Regions from separate parts of the Streptomyces sp. NPDC046335 genome, predicted to be linked through region 2. Evidence: riboswitches for the same ligand, from Rfam matches in the RefSeq annotation. Region 2 holds a riboswitch; the other holds the start of a gene.

Region 1 (7,603 bases), on a different contig from region 2:
GGTCGGCGCTGTTCAGGGTCGGCAGAATACCGATCATGACAATACCGGCGTCGAGTTCGTTCGCTTTTCTGTGGGCGTAGTTGAGGCCGGTGCGCAGTTCTTCGGCGAGCTGGTCGAGAACGCGTCCGCCGAGCCGGTGCGGGGCAATATTCACTTCCAGGTTGAACATTCCGAGTTCGGTCTGGAAATCCCTGCTCGCGATGCGTTCCAAAACCTGCGCATTCAACATTCTCGGCAGTCCGTCGGGCCCGGCCAGATTCAGCTCGATCTCCAGCCCCATGAGATTCTGGGGCCGGTCGAACCGCTCCTCCTCCAGCAGCCGCTCGAGTCCCGCGAGGCACTTCTGGAGCTTACTCCGATAGCGGTCCCGATCGGACAGATCGAACGCGCCCGCCGCGACCTTGTCCCCCATCGCCTTGTCCCTTCTCGCGCGGGCAGCCGGGGGCCCGGCCGCTGTGTACGGGGGATGATGCCCAACCAATGTGATCCGTAACGCCCCGCGGGACGCGGCCGGCGAGTAGGCTCGGTGCCGCCGCGCACCGGCACATTCACGGGGCATGCGGCAGAGAGCAGATTCTTACCGGTGAGCTTGGTCAAAAACACCGACGCGAATCGGCCGACCGCTCCCGTCGGCAAATCTGAGGTCACGGGAGTGACACCCTTGCGGAATGTGGAGAAAAACCGCATTATGACGGCTCGATAAGTCCTTGCCGGAAATATCGATCATGGTTAGATGAAACAACGGCCGAACACGCATCGTATAAACTCCGCTTTCGAGGCAGAGTTCTGGCGCCCCGGTCCCCCCGGCCCCGCCCCTCTGGCCCGAAGCTGACAGCGCCGTCACGCACCCGCCCCGCTCCACCGTGCCTGTCGAATGAGAGAGGCGACCCACCATGCCGCTGCATGTTCCTCCAGCCCCCGCGCCCGCCCTGCGCAGCGTCCTCGCGGCACTCGGTTCCCCCACTGCCGTACGCGAGGCGCGCACACCGACCCTGCGTGCGGCCCAAGGCCCGTTGAGCCCGGAACTCCCGCTGCCCGTCCACGTCCTGGACCGCATCACCCCCGGCGGCACGTCGCCCACGCGCCTCGCCGGCTGGCGCTTCCTGATCCGCGGCGGTGAGCGGGCCCTCGCCGCGGCCGACACGATGCTCACGCCGGACGGCTGGGCCTTCTCGCACTTCTTCGAGGGCCCCTACATCGCCTCCACGGAACGGGCCCTGCGGCACGCCGAGGCCATGCCGATGCCCTGCCAGCCCCGGCTGCTCTCCGTGCCCGAGCTGTACATGCTGACGCTCTGGCTGCACCGCGACTGCACGGACGACGGCGCCGAGGGCCCGCTCGCCGCCACCGATCTGCTGGTGCCCCTCGCGCCCGCGCCGCCCGGCATCGCGGCCCACCGTCCGCACCGCGTCGCCGAGTTGCTCCAGGTCCTCACCCTGCGGCTGTCCCCCAGCCCTCTGCTGAGGTCGCCCGTCTGACGAACGCCGGGCCCCTCGCGTCCCTTCGTGCCCCGCTGCCCCCGGCCGCGGGGCACGACGCTGTTCCCACCCAAGTGGACTAGCCCGGTCGGGCCACCCCGAACCACCCGAAGAGGCAGTGGAGTTGGACTGAACCGTTCGGCCGGGTGATACGTCATTAAGCAGTAGGAACCGCTGCTGCAAAATCCCTGCGGATTGACGCCCGTAGGGCAACACTGGGACCGGACCGACTACAACGGGGGGCGGTCATGAGCACCGCGACAAGCCGCAGGACAGACGCCACAGCCATCACACCGCAGCGAAAGAACCCTTCCATGTGCCAGCACCAACCACCGTGCCCGACAGCCGACTCCGCCGACCGGGAGGCCGCGCTCCTCGCGGCGAGCCACCCGGAACAGGGCTGGAGCCTGCTGTGCAACGGCGTCCTGCTCTTCGAGGACACCGGTGAGCTGCTGCCGGACGGCCAGATCATCGCCCCGCACCGACCGCTGGGCACCGACCAGATCATGACGGCCGCCTGATCGCCGCCGGCACAGCCGCACGGACAGGCATCCCACGCGATCCACGTGATCGCGGCAGACAGCCGAGGGGCCGGCCCGGAGAACACTCTCCGGACCGGCCCCGACGCATGCCCGTGGCGCACGGGCACCGGCATCAGTCCTCGTACGCGTCCAGCGGCGGGCAGGAGCAGACGAGGTTCCGGTCGCCGTACGCCTGGTCGATGCGGCGCACCGGCGGCCAGTACTTGTCCGAGGGGGCGACTCCGGCGGGGAAGACGGCCTCCTCGCGGCTGTAGCCGTGCTCCCACTCACCGCTCAGCGCGGCGGCGGTGTGCGGGGCGTTGCGCAGCGGATTGTCGTCGGCGGCCCACTCGCCGGAGCCGACCTTCTCGATCTCCCGGCGGATGGCGATCATCGCCTCGCAGAACCGGTCGATCTCGTTCAGGTCCTCGCTCTCCGTCGGCTCGATCATCAGCGTCCCCGCCACCGGGAACGACATGGTCGGCGCGTGGAAGCCGTAGTCGATGAGCCGCTTGGCGATGTCGTCGACGCTGACGCCGGTCGCCTTGCTGAGCGGCCGCAGGTCGACGATGCACTCGTGCGCGACGAGACCGGCGGGGCCGGTGTAGAGCACGGGGTAGTGCGGCTCCAGGCGCTTGGCGATGTAGTTGGCGGAGAGCACCGCGACCTGGGAGGCGCGCTTGAGGCCCTCGCCGCCCATGAGGCGCACGTACGACCAGGAGATCGGCAGGATTCCGGCGGAACCCCACGGCGCCGCGGAGATCGGTCCCACGCCGGTCTCGGGACCGGCGGCGGGCTGCAGCGGGTGGTTCGGGAGGTAGGGCGCGAGGTGCTCGCGGACGCCGACCGGGCCGACGCCGGGGCCGCCGCCGCCGTGCGGGATACAGAAGGTCTTGTGCAGGTTCAGGTGCGAGACGTCGCCGCCGAAGTGGCCCGGCTTGGCGAGACCCACCAGCGCGTTGAGGTTGGCCCCGTCCACGTACACCTGGCCGCCGGCCTCGTGCACCTCCGCGCAGATGTCGGCGACGTGCTCCTCGAAGACGCCGTGCGTCGAGGGGTAGGTGATCATCAGCACGGACAGCTCGTCGCGGTGCTTCTCGATCTTGGCCCGCAGGTCCTCGACGTCGACCTCGCCGTCGTCGGCGGTCTTGACGACCACGACCTTCATGCCCGCCATGACGGCGCTCGCCGCGTTCGTCCCGTGCGCGGAGGAGGGGATGAGGCAGACGGTGCGCTGCTCGTCGCCGTTGGCCCGGTGGTACCCGCGTACGGCGAGCAGTCCGGCCAGCTCGCCCTGCGATCCGGCGTTGGGCTGGAGGGAGACCTTGTCGTACCCGGTGACCTCGGCGAGCCTCTCCTCCAGCTCACGGATGAGGGTGAGGTAGCCCTGCGCCTGCTCGGCGGGCGCGAAGGGGTGCAGCTGCCCGAACTCGGGCCAGGTGACCGGCTCCATCTCGGTGGTCGCGTTGAGCTTCATGGTGCAGGAGCCCAGCGGGATCATGCCTCGGTCGAGCGCGTAGTCGCGGTCGGCGAGCCTGCGCAGGTAGCGCAGCATGGAGGTCTCGGAGCGGTACTGGTGGAAGACCGGGTGCGCGAGGTAGTCGTCGCTGCGCAGCAGGCCCTCGGGCAGCGTGTCGGCGGCGGTGGCGTCGAGCGCGTCCACGTCGGCGTCGACGCGGAAGGCGCCCCAGACCGCGCTGAGCTGCCGGCGCGTGGTCGTCTCGTCGCAGGCCAGGGAGACGTGGTCGGCGTCGACGAGGTGGATGTTGGCGCCGGCCTCGCGGGCGGCGGCGACCAGTTCCGCGGCCTTGCCGGGCGCCCGCACCGTGATGGTGTCGAAGTAGGCGCCGTGGACGACCTCGTAACCGCCGCCGGTGAGGCCGGCGGCGAGCAGCGTGGCATACCGGTGGGTGCGGCGCGCGATGGACTTCAGGCCCTCGGGCCCGTGGTACACCGCGTACATCCCGGCCATGACGGCGAGCAGCACCTGGGCGGTACAGATGTTGCTGGTGGCCTTCTCGCGGCGGATGTGCTGCTCACGGGTCTGGAGCGCGAGCCGGTAGGCCTTGTTGCCGTCGACGTCGACCGAGACGCCCACCAGGCGCCCCGGCAGGCTGCGCGCGAAGTTCTCGCGCACCGCCATGTAACCGGCGTGCGGACCGCCGAAGCCCATGGGGACGCCGAAGCGCTGGGTCGTGCCGACGGCGATGTCGGCGCCAAGATCGCCGGGCGAGGTGAGCAGCGTCAGGGCGAGCAGGTCGGCGGCGACGGTGACGACCGCGCCGAGCTCGTGCGCCCGGTCGATCAGCGGCTTGATGTCGCGGACGGCACCGGAGGCGCCCGGGTACTGCACCAGCAGGCCCACGATGCCGCGCTCGGCGACCTCGGCCGGGATGCCGTCGCTCAGGTCGGCGACGACGATCTCGACGCCGGCCGGCTCGGCGCGCGTCTGGATGACGGCGATGGTCTGCGGCAGCGCGTCCGCGTCGACCACGTACACGCCGTTCTTGACCTTGCCCATGCGCCGCGAGAGGGCCATGGCCTCGGCGGCGGCGGTGCCCTCGTCGAGGAGGGAGGCGCCGGAGGTGGGCAGGCCGGTCAGCTCGGCGACCATGGTCTGGAAGTTCAGCAGCGCCTCCAGGCGCCCCTGCGAGATCTCGGGCTGGTACGGCGTGTAGGCGGTGTACCAGGCGGGGTTCTCCATCACGTTCCGCAGGATCACCGGCGGCGTGAACGTCCCGTAGTACCCGAGGCCGATCATGGAGTCCAGGACCTGGTTGCGGTCCGCGAGCGAACGCAGTTCGGCGAGGACCTCGGCCTCGCTGCGGGCGCCGGGCAGGTCGAGCGCCTCGGCGTTCTTGATCACATCCGGCACCGCGGCGGCCGTGAGGTCGTCCAGCGAGCCGTACCCGACCTGGGCGAGCATCTTGGCCTGTGCCGCGGCGTCGGGCCCTATGTGCCGCTGCTCGAAGGGGATGCCCTGCTCCAGTGCGGCGAGCGGGATATGGGTGGCAGTCATTGCGGAGGCCTCCTGGTCTGCACGACCTACGAGGGGTACCTCGACGCGGGTACCCGGACGGCCTCCCCCTCTGTCATCTCAACCTGAGAGCTTCACCGGCGACACCCTCGACCTGCGAAGACGCCGACCGGCTTTCACCGTCGGTGAGGGAGGGTCCCGGGCGTGCCCGCCCGACGCCCGCCCTGCTTTCCAGAGTGACCTCGTCCGTGCGGTACGGGTGCCTGAGAGATTCCGGGGAGGATTTGCTCCTTCGGCGCCTCCGGACTTGCGGTCCGGAGAGCTCTCCCGCACGGGATCAGCAGCCGTCGCCAGCCTACCAGCGAGGACCATGGCCGATCCCTCGAGTGGCCGCCTGCCTCGAAGTGCTCTTTCGTAGTGAGTACGAACGAACAATGATGAGTTGTCCCCATATCCCGGTGTCCGTCACCCCGCGACCAGCTGGAGGGCCCGTGCGAACCGACATCGATCCGCGCAACCTGATCGGCCGCAAGGCGTTCGACCGGAACGGGGCGAAAATCGGCACGATCGACGAAATCTACCTCGACGACGCCACCGGCGCCCCGGAGTGGGCGGCGATACGCACCGGCCTGTTCAGCCGCGACGCCTTCGTCCCGCTGGAGCCGAGCGAGCTCGTCGGCGACGGCACCCTCCGCATCCCCTTCGACCGCGCCCTGATCAAGGACGCCCCCGACTTCGGCGTCGGCCGCCACCTCTCCCCGGCGCAGGAGGTCCAGCTCTACCACCACTACGGCCTGGACACGACAGCTCCGCTCGCTCCGCCTCCGGACCGCGATTTCGGCCAGGTGGCAGACCAGGACCCAGCCTGACCGCCTCCCCCGGCAAGCCCGCCGGCCGGCCTTCGGTCGTCACCCCTCATCCACCAGCGGCCCCCCGTCCACCAGCGGCAGCGGCTCCGCCGGCTCCAGTTTCGGGTCGTCCGTCCTGAACGTGCGCACGCGGCCCGGCTCCGACTGCGGCGTCTCGAAGCGCACCGTCACCCGGCCGAGGCCACTGCCCTGCACCCAGCCGTGTCCGTACTCGGCGTGCCGCACATCGTGACCGGCCGTCCAGCGGCGCTCCACCGGCGGCTCAGGCGCCTCGGCGGGCTCCGTCTCCGGGCCGAGGACGGCCTCGCCCCCCACCGGCTCCGGCACCTCCTCCGCGGGCTCCGCGGCGGCCTCCGCGGCCTGCGCGAAGAGGTCCTCCTGGGTGTAGTCGGCGAGCCCCGTGACGCCCACGCCGAGCAGCCGCACGCCTCCCGTGGTGTCCACGGACTCCAGGAGCCGCGCCGCGGCCTCCCTGACCACCGCGGGGTCGTCCGTCGGCCCGCGCAGCGTCTCGGACCGCGTCAGGGTCGAGAAGTCGAAGCGCCGCACCTTCAGCACGATGGTCCGACCCGAGTGCCCCGCGGCCCGCAGCCGCTGCACGCACCGGTCGGCGAGCCGCGCGACCTCCGTCCTGACCCGCACCCGGTCGTGGATGTCCACGTCGTACGTGTCCTCGACGCTCACCGACTTGGTGTCCCGCTCGGCCACCACGGGCCGCTCGTCGTGCGCCAGCGCCATCGCGTACAGCGAGACCCCGTGCGCCTTCCCGAGCAGCCGGACGAGCTCGTCCTCCCCGGCCTCCGCGATCTCCTCGACCGTGGTGATCCCGGCCCGCCGCAGATGGTCACCCGTGGCAGGCCCCACCCCGGGCAGCGTCCGCACCGACATCGGCGCGAGCAGCGCCCGCTCCGTGCCCGGCGCGATCAGCACGAGCCCGTCCGGCTTGGCCTCCTCCGAGGCGATCTTCGCCAGCATCTTGCAGACGGCGAGCCCCACCGACCCCGTCAGCCCGGTGACCGCCCTGATGTCCGCCCGCAGCCGCTCCCCCACAGCTCTCGCCGACGCCGCGTCGTCCGCGACGCCGCCCGCCTCCAGGTCCACGAAGGCCTCGTCCAGGCTGAGCGGCTCCACCAGGGGCGACAGCTCCCGCAGCAGCCCCATCACCTGCTCGCTGATCTCGCGGTACAGACCGAAGCGGGGCACGAGATAGGCCGCGTTCGGCGCGAGCCTGCGCGCCTGGCCCATGGGCATCGCGGAGTGCACACCGAAGAGCCGCGCCTCGTACGACGCCGTCGCCACCACGCCTCGCGGGCCGAGACCGCCCACCACCACGGCCTTTCCGCGCAGACTGGGCTTCGCGGCCTGTTCCGCGGACGCGTAGAAGGCATCCATGTCCAGATGCAGGATCGTCGGCGCGCTTCTCACGACGTCGATGCTGCCCTACGCCACTGACAATGCCCCGTCCGCCCGGCTCAGACCGCCTTGTTGCGCCGTCTGGCGAGCTCGTCGGCGGGGTTGTGGCCGATGAGCGTCTCGCCGGTGTCCACGCGCTCTCCGTGCAGCTGGGACAGCGCGGCATCGACGTCGCGCCACACCACGCCCACGGCGATCCCGAAGACGCCCTGCCCGCCCTGGAGCAGCTCATGGACCTCAGCGGGCGACGTGCACTCGTAGACCGTGGCGCCGTCGCTCATCAGCGTCATCCGCTCGAGATCGCGGTACCCGCCGTGCCGCAGGTGCTGCACCGTCGTCCGGATG
Region 2 (7,603 bases):
GACCGTGTCCGGTCGCGCCGAGCGAGCCGAAGAGCTCGGCCCGTATCGCGGTGGTGTGGGCCATGAGGCCCTCGTTCTTGAGGCGGCTCGCGAACATGCGGGCGGCGCGCATCGGGCCGACCGTGTGGGAGCTGGACGGGCCGATGCCGATCGAGAACAGGTCGAAGACCGAGATGGCCACGGAACACTCCAAGGTTGGTTGGTAGACGCCGTTGTCTGCCGGGGTCGTGCAGAGGTACTGGGCGGTGCGGGTACTGCTCGTACCGCGCGGGCGGCACGTGGTGCGGGGCACCCTGCTCACCATCCAGTGTGCAAGGTGCCCCGACGTTTCGTACGTACGAACTAAAGCGTACAAAATAGCGGTACGAAACCACTTAGTGGTACGGAACTACTTCAGGCCGGGGTAAAGCGGGTGCTTGTCGGCCAGAGCGGTCACGCGGGCCTTGAGGGAGCCGGCGTCGAAGCCCGGCTTGAGGGCCTCGGCGATGATGTCGGCGACCTCGCGGAAGTCGTCGTCCTGGAAGCCGCGGGTGGCGAGCGCGGGCGTACCGATCCGCAGACCCGAGGTGACCATCGGGGGGCGCGGGTCGTTCGGGATCGCGTTGCGGTTGACCGTGATGCCGACCTCGTGGAGGCGGTCCTCGGCCTGCTGGCCGTCGAGCTCGGAGTTGCGCAGGTCCACCAGGACCAGGTGCACGTCCGTGCCGCCGGACAGGACGGAGACGCCGTGCTCGGTGACGTCCGGCTGCACCAGGCGCTCGGCCAGGGCGCGGGCGCCGTCCAGGGTGCGCTGCTGGCGCTCCTTGAACTCCTCGGAGGCCGCGATCTTGAAGGAGACGGCCTTGGCCGCGATCACGTGCTCCAGGGGGCCGCCCTGGAAGCCGGGGAAGACCGCGGAGTTCAGCTTCTTCGCGAACTCCTTGCTGCGGGCCAGGATGACGCCGCCGCGCGGGCCGCCCAGCGTCTTGTGCGTGGTGGAGGTGACCACGTCCGCGTAGGGCACCGGGTTCGGGTGCAGACCGGCGGCGACGAGGCCGGCGAAGTGCGCCATGTCGACCCACAGGTACGCGCCGACCTCGTCGGCGATCCGGCGGAACTCGGCGAAGTCCAGCTGACGCGGGTAGGCGGACCAGCCCGCGATGATCACCTTCGGGCTGTTCTCCTTGGCCAGGCGCTCGACCTCGGCCATGTCGACCAGGCCGGCCTCGTCGACGTGGTATGGGACCACGTTGAACTGCTTGCCGGAGAAGTTCAGGCGCATGCCGTGGGTGAGGTGGCCGCCGTGCGCCAGGTCCAGGCCGAGGATCGTGTCGCCGGGCTTGGCGATGGCGAAGAGGGCGGCCTGGTTCGCGGAGGCGCCGGAGTGCGGCTGGACGTTGGCGTACTCGGCGCCGAACAGGTCCTTGATCCGGTCGATCGCGATCTGCTCGGCGACGTCGACGTGCTCGCAGCCGCCGTAGTAGCGGCGGCCCGGGTAGCCCTCGGCGTACTTGTTCGTGAGGACGGTGCCCTGGGCCTCCATGACGGCGACCGGAGCGAAGTTCTCCGAGGCGATCATTTCCAGGGTCGACTGCTGGCGGTGGAGCTCGGCGTCGACGGCGGCGGCGACGTCCGGGTCCAGCTCGTGGAGAGGGGTGTTCAGAAGCGACATCACACGGTCCCTATCGGTATGGGTCAGCCGGCGGCGAAGGCGGTGTACTCATCGGCGGAGAGCAGATCGTCCGGCTCGTCCGTGATGCGCACCTTGAACAGCCATCCGCCCTCGAAGGGAGCGGAATTGACCAGCGAGGGGTCGTCGACGACGTCCTGGTTGGCGGCGACGACCTCGCCGTTGACCGGGGAGTAGAGGTCGCTGACCGACTTGGTCGACTCCAGCTCGCCGCAGGTCTCGCCCGCGGTCACCGTGTCGCCGACCTCCGGAAGCTGCACGAAGACGACGTCACCGAGCGCGTTGGCCGCGTGCTCCGTGATGCCGATGGTCGACACGCCCTCCTCGGCGGCCGACAGCCACTCGTGCTCCTTGCTGTAACGCAGCTGCTGGGGGTTGCTCATGTCCTGAATTCTCCTGTACGCGGGTGGGTGCTGCGGAACGGGGACGGTGTGCGTGGGGTCACTCACGGCGCTACGGAGCCGTGGCCCCGCGCACCGAGTGTCACTTCTGGCGCTTGTAGAACGGCAGCGCCACGACCTCGTACGGCTCGTGGGTGCCGCGGATGTCCACGCCCACACCCCGCGTCCCGGGGGCGGCGTGCTCGGCGTCGACGTAGGCCATGGCGATCGGCTTGCCCAGCGTCGGCGACGGGGCGCCGGAGGTGACCTCGCCGATGACCTTGCCGTCGGCGACCACGGGGAAGCCCGCGCGCGGCACCCGGCGGCCCTCGGCGACCAGACCGACCAGCTTGCGCGGCGGGGCGGTCTCGGCGCGCTCGGCGGCGGCCGCGAGGGCGGCGCGGCCCAGGAAGTTCTCCGACTGCGAGGTCTTCTCGAACTTCACGACCCGGCCGAGCCCGGCGTCGAACGGCGTGAGACCGGCGGTCAGCTCGTGCCCGTACAGCGGCATGCCCGCCTCAAGGCGCAGGGTGTCGCGGCAGGAGAGGCCCGCGGGCACCATGCCGACGGGCGTGCCCGCCTCCATCAGCGCGCCCCACAGCTTCTCCGCGTCACCGGGAGCGACGAAGAGCTCGAAGCCGTCCTCGCCGGTGTAACCCGTACGGGCGATCAGCGCCGGGACACCCGCGACGGTGCCGGGCAGGCCCGCGTAGTACTTCAGGTTGTCCAGGTCCGCGTCGGTGAGTGACTTCAGGATGCCGGGGGACTCGGGGCCCTGGACGGCGAGCAGCGCGTACGCGTCGTGGTCGTCGCGGACCTCCGCGTCGAATCCGGCCACCCGGCCGGACAGCTCGTCGAGGACGGTCCCGGCGTTGGAGGCGTTGGCGACGACCATGTACTCGGTCTCGCCGAGGCGGTAGACGATCAGGTCGTCCAGGATGCCGCCGTCCTCGGCGACGATCATCGTGTAGCGGGCGCGGCCGACACCGACGGAGCCGATGTTGCCGACCAGCGAGAAGTTCAGGAAGTCGACGGCCTCGGGGCCGGTGACCGTGATCTCGCCCATGTGGGAGAGGTCGAAGAGGCCGGCCTTGGTGCGGACGGCGTTGTGCTCGTCGCGCTCGCTGGCGTACCGCAGCGGCATGTCCCAGCCCGCGAAGTCGGTCATGGTCGCGCCGAGCGCTCGATGCACGGCATCGAGGGCGGTGAGACGGGGGGCAGTGCTCATGAAGGGAACTCCCAGGGCATGACGGGCGAGGTCGATCCTCCCCATCTGTCATCGGAACCTGAGAGGTTCGCCGCGAGCGCCCCGACTGAGGGACGTCCGGCTTGCACCTTGGGTGGGACCGTGGAGACGGTCCGCTTTTCAGATGTGCCTCGCCCGCGCGGTACGGGGCCTGAGAGATTCAAGGGAGGGACTTGCTCCTTCGGCGCCCCAGAACGTCATACGCACAACGTCGTACGACGGCTGCTGGGAACTCTCCCGCGCGGATTCAAACGGCCGGTATGGAGTTGCGGGCACATCATTGCACGCGACTCCCGCGAGGGGGACCCGTGGCCCTGGACGCCCCCTTTTCGGGGCACCTCGGACCTGGGCGCCCTTGTGCCGCATTACCTTCTCTTTACACTTGCCGGGGAAAGCAGTACGTGACAGCTACGGGGAGGCCGATCACGGTGCGCAGCAGGATCAGTGGCTATGCCATGACCACGGGGGTGGCACTGCCGGGGCAGGCCGCCGCCCCGCCGCGGGAGAGCTGCGTACCGCTGCTTCCGGTGGCCGTCGTCCGGGACCTGCGGCAGCGGGCGGGACACAGCCCGCACCGCCTCACCTTCGACGAGGGCGACCTGGTCGTCGTCTCCGGGCTGCCCGGTGGCGGAAAGTCGACGCTGATGCGGCAGGCCGTCACCGGCCCGCGCGTCGACTCCCAGGACACCCGCGACCGCTGGGCGGCGCGGATGCCGCGCCACCTCCCGTACGCGGTGTACCGCCCCCTCGTCCGCCTCGCGCACTACGCGGGACTGCGCCGCACCCTGCGCTCGGGGGTCAGCGTCGTCGTGCACGACTGCGGTACCCAGACCTGGGTGCGCCGCTGGCTGGCCCGCGAGGCGGCGCGGCGCGGCAGGACGCTGCACCTGCTCCTCCTCGACGTGCCCGCGGACACCGCGCTGGAGGGCCAGCGCGAGCGGGGGCGCGGCGTCTCGCGGTACGCGTTCGCGCGGCACCGCAGGACGATCGGCCGCCTGGTCGGCGACGCCGAGCGGGGCGAGCTGCCGCGCGGCTGCGGCTCCGCGGTGCTCATGGACCGCGCGGCGGCACGGGTGCTGCGGGGGATCGCCTTCGACCGCTGAGGACCACGGCGGCTCCCGGCGGCGTTAGGGTCGAGCCGCAGGCAGAGCGGTCGCGAGCAGGGGTTGGACTGATGGATTTTCCGGCGCAGGCACAGGCACACCCGTACGTCGGATGGCCGGGCAACGAACTGGAGGAGGTCCTCGCGGCCTCCCTCGGCGCCCCGGCGTCGGCGGGCGGCCGCATCATCGAGGTGCTCGGCCGCAGCCAGGTGTGGATCCCGCTGCCGAGCGGCGGCGGCCCCGACAGCGGCACCCTCGACCTGCCGACCCTGGAGATCGAGGGCCAGGCGTACGTCCCCGTCTTCACCTCCGAGCAGCAGTTCCGCCAGGCCCTGGGCGGCGCGGCCGACCGCATGGGGTGCACGGTGGCACCCGCGGTGGAGTTCGCCCGCGGCCTGCCGCCGCAGCTCGGCATCGCGCTGAACCCGGACGGCACCGTCGGCGTTCCCCTGCCGCCCCCGGCCGTCGCCGAGCTCTGCCGGGCGGGGCGCACCCCGCTCGACGGGCCCACCAGCGGCGGCCGGGTCCGCCTGTACGAGCCGGACTGGCAGGAGGACCCGGTGGACTTCCTGGCCGCCGCCGCGCGGGAGTTCGAGGCGACGGGGGTCGTGCTCACCGCCCGCCGCTGCCTGGCCGCCATCGAGACCGATGAGCCCACCCTCTTCGTCGGCGTCGAGCTGACCACCTTCGAGGGCAACGCCCGGGAGCTGCCGATGGAGGCCCTCGGCCGCGCCCTCGGGCAGGTTCCGGTGGCCTGGCCGGTGAACCTCGTCCTGCTCGACGTGGCACAGGACCCGGTGGGCGACTGGCTGCGCGCCAAGGTGCGGCCGTTCCACCTCCACGCGGGCTGAACGCATATCAGTACGCGCCGGGCCCGGGGCCGCGTACGTCAAGTCCGCGCCGGGATCGACGCTTAAGCTGGTTGCATGACCCCGCCGGGGCACACCGGCGTCTTCGGGGTCGATCGGGTCCACCAGGTTCATCGTGAAGGGGCGGTTACGGGTGAGTGCGTCGGGCACGGCCGCGACAGGGCAGGTCGAGCAGATGCTGCGCCAGGTGACGCCGGGGCGTTACGACGCGTACGAGGCACTGCTGCGCGCGCTCGCCGCCGACCAGGTCTGGATGCTGCTCTGGCACGGCCAGGCGGGATCGCCCGACGCCCAGTACGGGAACATGGAGGTCGAGGGCCTCGGCTACGCGCCCTGTGTGACCTCCGCCCAGGAGCTGTCCGCCAGTGGCTGGAACCGTGGTCATGAAGTGGTGCGCGGCATCGACGTCGCCCGCACCCTCTACCCCGACCTCTACGGCCTCTGGCTCAACCCGCACGCGCCCGGCGGCGGCGTCGGCATCCCGTGGCTGGATCTGCGCCGCATCGCCTGTGGCCTGGACCTCCTGCCCGCCGGGCCGCTCAGGCTGACCGAGCCGGCCATCGAGATCCCTCAGTTCTACGCCCTGCTGACGCAGAACGCGCACCGCACGTCCGCCGTGCGCTCGCTGCGCCGCGCCTGGGTGCAGCCCGCCCTCGGGGCGCCGTATCTGGCCATCGGCCTCGATGTGTACGACACGTCGCCGCCGTCGGTCGACGCGGTGCGGGCGATGATGCAGCAGTCCATCGCCGCCGTCCCCGACGGGCTCCCCGTGTCGACCGTCGCGATGTCCGACGACTACGACCCGGTGGCGATGTGGCTGCGAGCCAGCACCAGGCCGTTCTACGACCGCGAGGCCCAGGCCGCGCCGGCGCCCGCGGGCGGTTACGGCTACCCGGCGCAGTACTGACCGGTACTGAACAGCGCGAACGGAGACGATGTCCGTTCTGATGTGACAGGGGCCCTATGGTCTACCGTGGCGCTTTGTGACCCAACTGCCCCGTGTTCGCACCCCGTTCACACGCGTCCGCATAACGGAACACCTCGAACAGCATCACGGTTGCGCATCCATTCACCTTCAAGACTGGTAACAGATCGCGACGTGGATGAAGACTCCCGCTCCAGGGGCCTTCGCCCCTGTGTACGACGGACGATCACGTCGCTACAGCGGCAAGTGCGGGCCGGTCACCACCGGTTGAGAGGGGTCCCTGCCACGATGACGGCACCATTGCATGACACACCTGCGGACGCGGACCCGACCGAGGACGTCGCTCCCGCAGTTGGTGCAGGGGTGAAGAAGGTCGAGGGACGGTCCCTCAAGCAGATCGCCTGGAACCGCCTGAAGCGGGACAAGGTCGCCCTCGCGGGCGGCATCACCGTGGTTCTCCTGGTCCTGGTCGCGGTCTTCGCGCCGCTGATCGTGAGCCTGCTCGGCCACCCGCCCAACGACTTCCACCAGGACGAGCTCGATGAGCTGACCAACCTGCCCAAGGGCGCGCTCGGCGGTGTGAGCGGCGACTTCCTCTTCGGGGTCGAGCCCAACAAGGGCCGCGACGTCTTCAGCCGCATCGTCTACGGCGCCCGGATCTCGCTCCTCGTGGCGTTCCTCGCGGCCATCGTCGCCGTGGCGCTCGGCACCCTCTTCGGGATCATCGCCGGTTACTTCGGCGGCTGGGTCGACGCCCTGATCAGCCGTGTGATGGACGTGCTGCTCTCGTTCCCGCAGCTGCTCTTCATCATCTCCCTGGTCTCCGTGCTCCCCGACGACCTGCTGGGCCTGACCGGCACCAGCGTGCGCGTCGCGATCCTCGTCCTGGTCATCGGCTTCTTCGGCTGGCCGTACGTCGGACGCATCGTCAGGGGCCAGACTCTTTCGCTGCGTGAGCGCGAGTACGTCGAGGCGGCCCGCAGCCTCGGCGGCGGCAAGCGCCACATCCTCTTCCGCGAGCTGCTGCCCAACCTGGTCGCGCCGATCACCGTCTACGCGACGCTGATGATCCCGACCAACATCCTCACGGAGGCGGCCCTGAGCTTCCTCGGCGCCGGTGTGAAGCCGCCGACGGCCTCCTGGGGCGGCATGCTGCGCGACGCGCTCGAAACCTACGAGCACGACCCGATGTTCATGGTCTTCCCCGGTGTGACGATCTTCATCACCGTCCTGGCCTTCAACCTCTTCGGCGACGGGCTGCGTGACGCGCTCGACCCGAAGGGGACGCGTTAGAAGTCCTCGACCGACTCGCCCCTGCCGCATGTCAGGTGGCTCTACCCCCATGGTTCTCAGGCAGCAGACGGCCAGGGACCGCGAATCTCGGAGGTTACGAGAAAATGCCCACAGTTTC

The links. A riboswitch is a leader RNA that binds a small molecule or an ion and turns the genes downstream of it on or off. The one in region 2 is predicted to bind glycine.
Region 1: another riboswitch for glycine. It lies ahead of gcvP (aminomethyl-transferring glycine dehydrogenase); the one in region 2 lies ahead of gcvT (glycine cleavage system aminomethyltransferase GcvT).

Annotation. Positions count from the first base shown of each region.
Region 1 is NZ_JBVJFF010000030.1:8,531-16,133, reverse strand. Features, by position in the region: gene ACZ6JY_RS40175 (glutamate-cysteine ligase family protein) at 1-412, opposite strand, end outside; gene ACZ6JY_RS40170 (hypothetical protein) at 894-1,478, shown strand; gene ACZ6JY_RS40165 (DUF5999 family protein) at 1,793-1,999, shown strand; gene gcvP (aminomethyl-transferring glycine dehydrogenase) at 2,133-5,018, opposite strand; glycine riboswitch at 5,218-5,316, opposite strand; gene ACZ6JY_RS40155 (PRC-barrel domain-containing protein) at 5,468-5,845, shown strand; gene ACZ6JY_RS40150 (DNA polymerase IV) at 5,885-7,270, opposite strand; gene ACZ6JY_RS40145 (MerR family transcriptional regulator) at 7,318-7,603, opposite strand, start outside.
Region 2 is NZ_JBVJFF010000011.1:276,206-283,808, reverse strand. Features, by position in the region: gene ACZ6JY_RS27345 (L-serine ammonia-lyase) at 1-181, opposite strand, end outside; gene glyA (serine hydroxymethyltransferase) at 389-1,651, opposite strand; gene gcvH (glycine cleavage system protein GcvH) at 1,675-2,052, opposite strand; gene gcvT (glycine cleavage system aminomethyltransferase GcvT) at 2,153-3,277, opposite strand; glycine riboswitch at 3,313-3,425, opposite strand; glycine riboswitch at 3,426-3,545, opposite strand; gene ACZ6JY_RS27325 (AAA family ATPase) at 3,751-4,398, shown strand; gene ACZ6JY_RS27320 (enhanced serine sensitivity protein SseB) at 4,470-5,249, shown strand; gene ACZ6JY_RS27315 (enhanced serine sensitivity protein SseB C-terminal domain-containing protein) at 5,401-6,174, shown strand; gene ACZ6JY_RS27310 (ABC transporter permease) at 6,481-7,485, shown strand; gene ACZ6JY_RS27305 (ABC transporter substrate-binding protein) at 7,590-7,603, shown strand, end outside.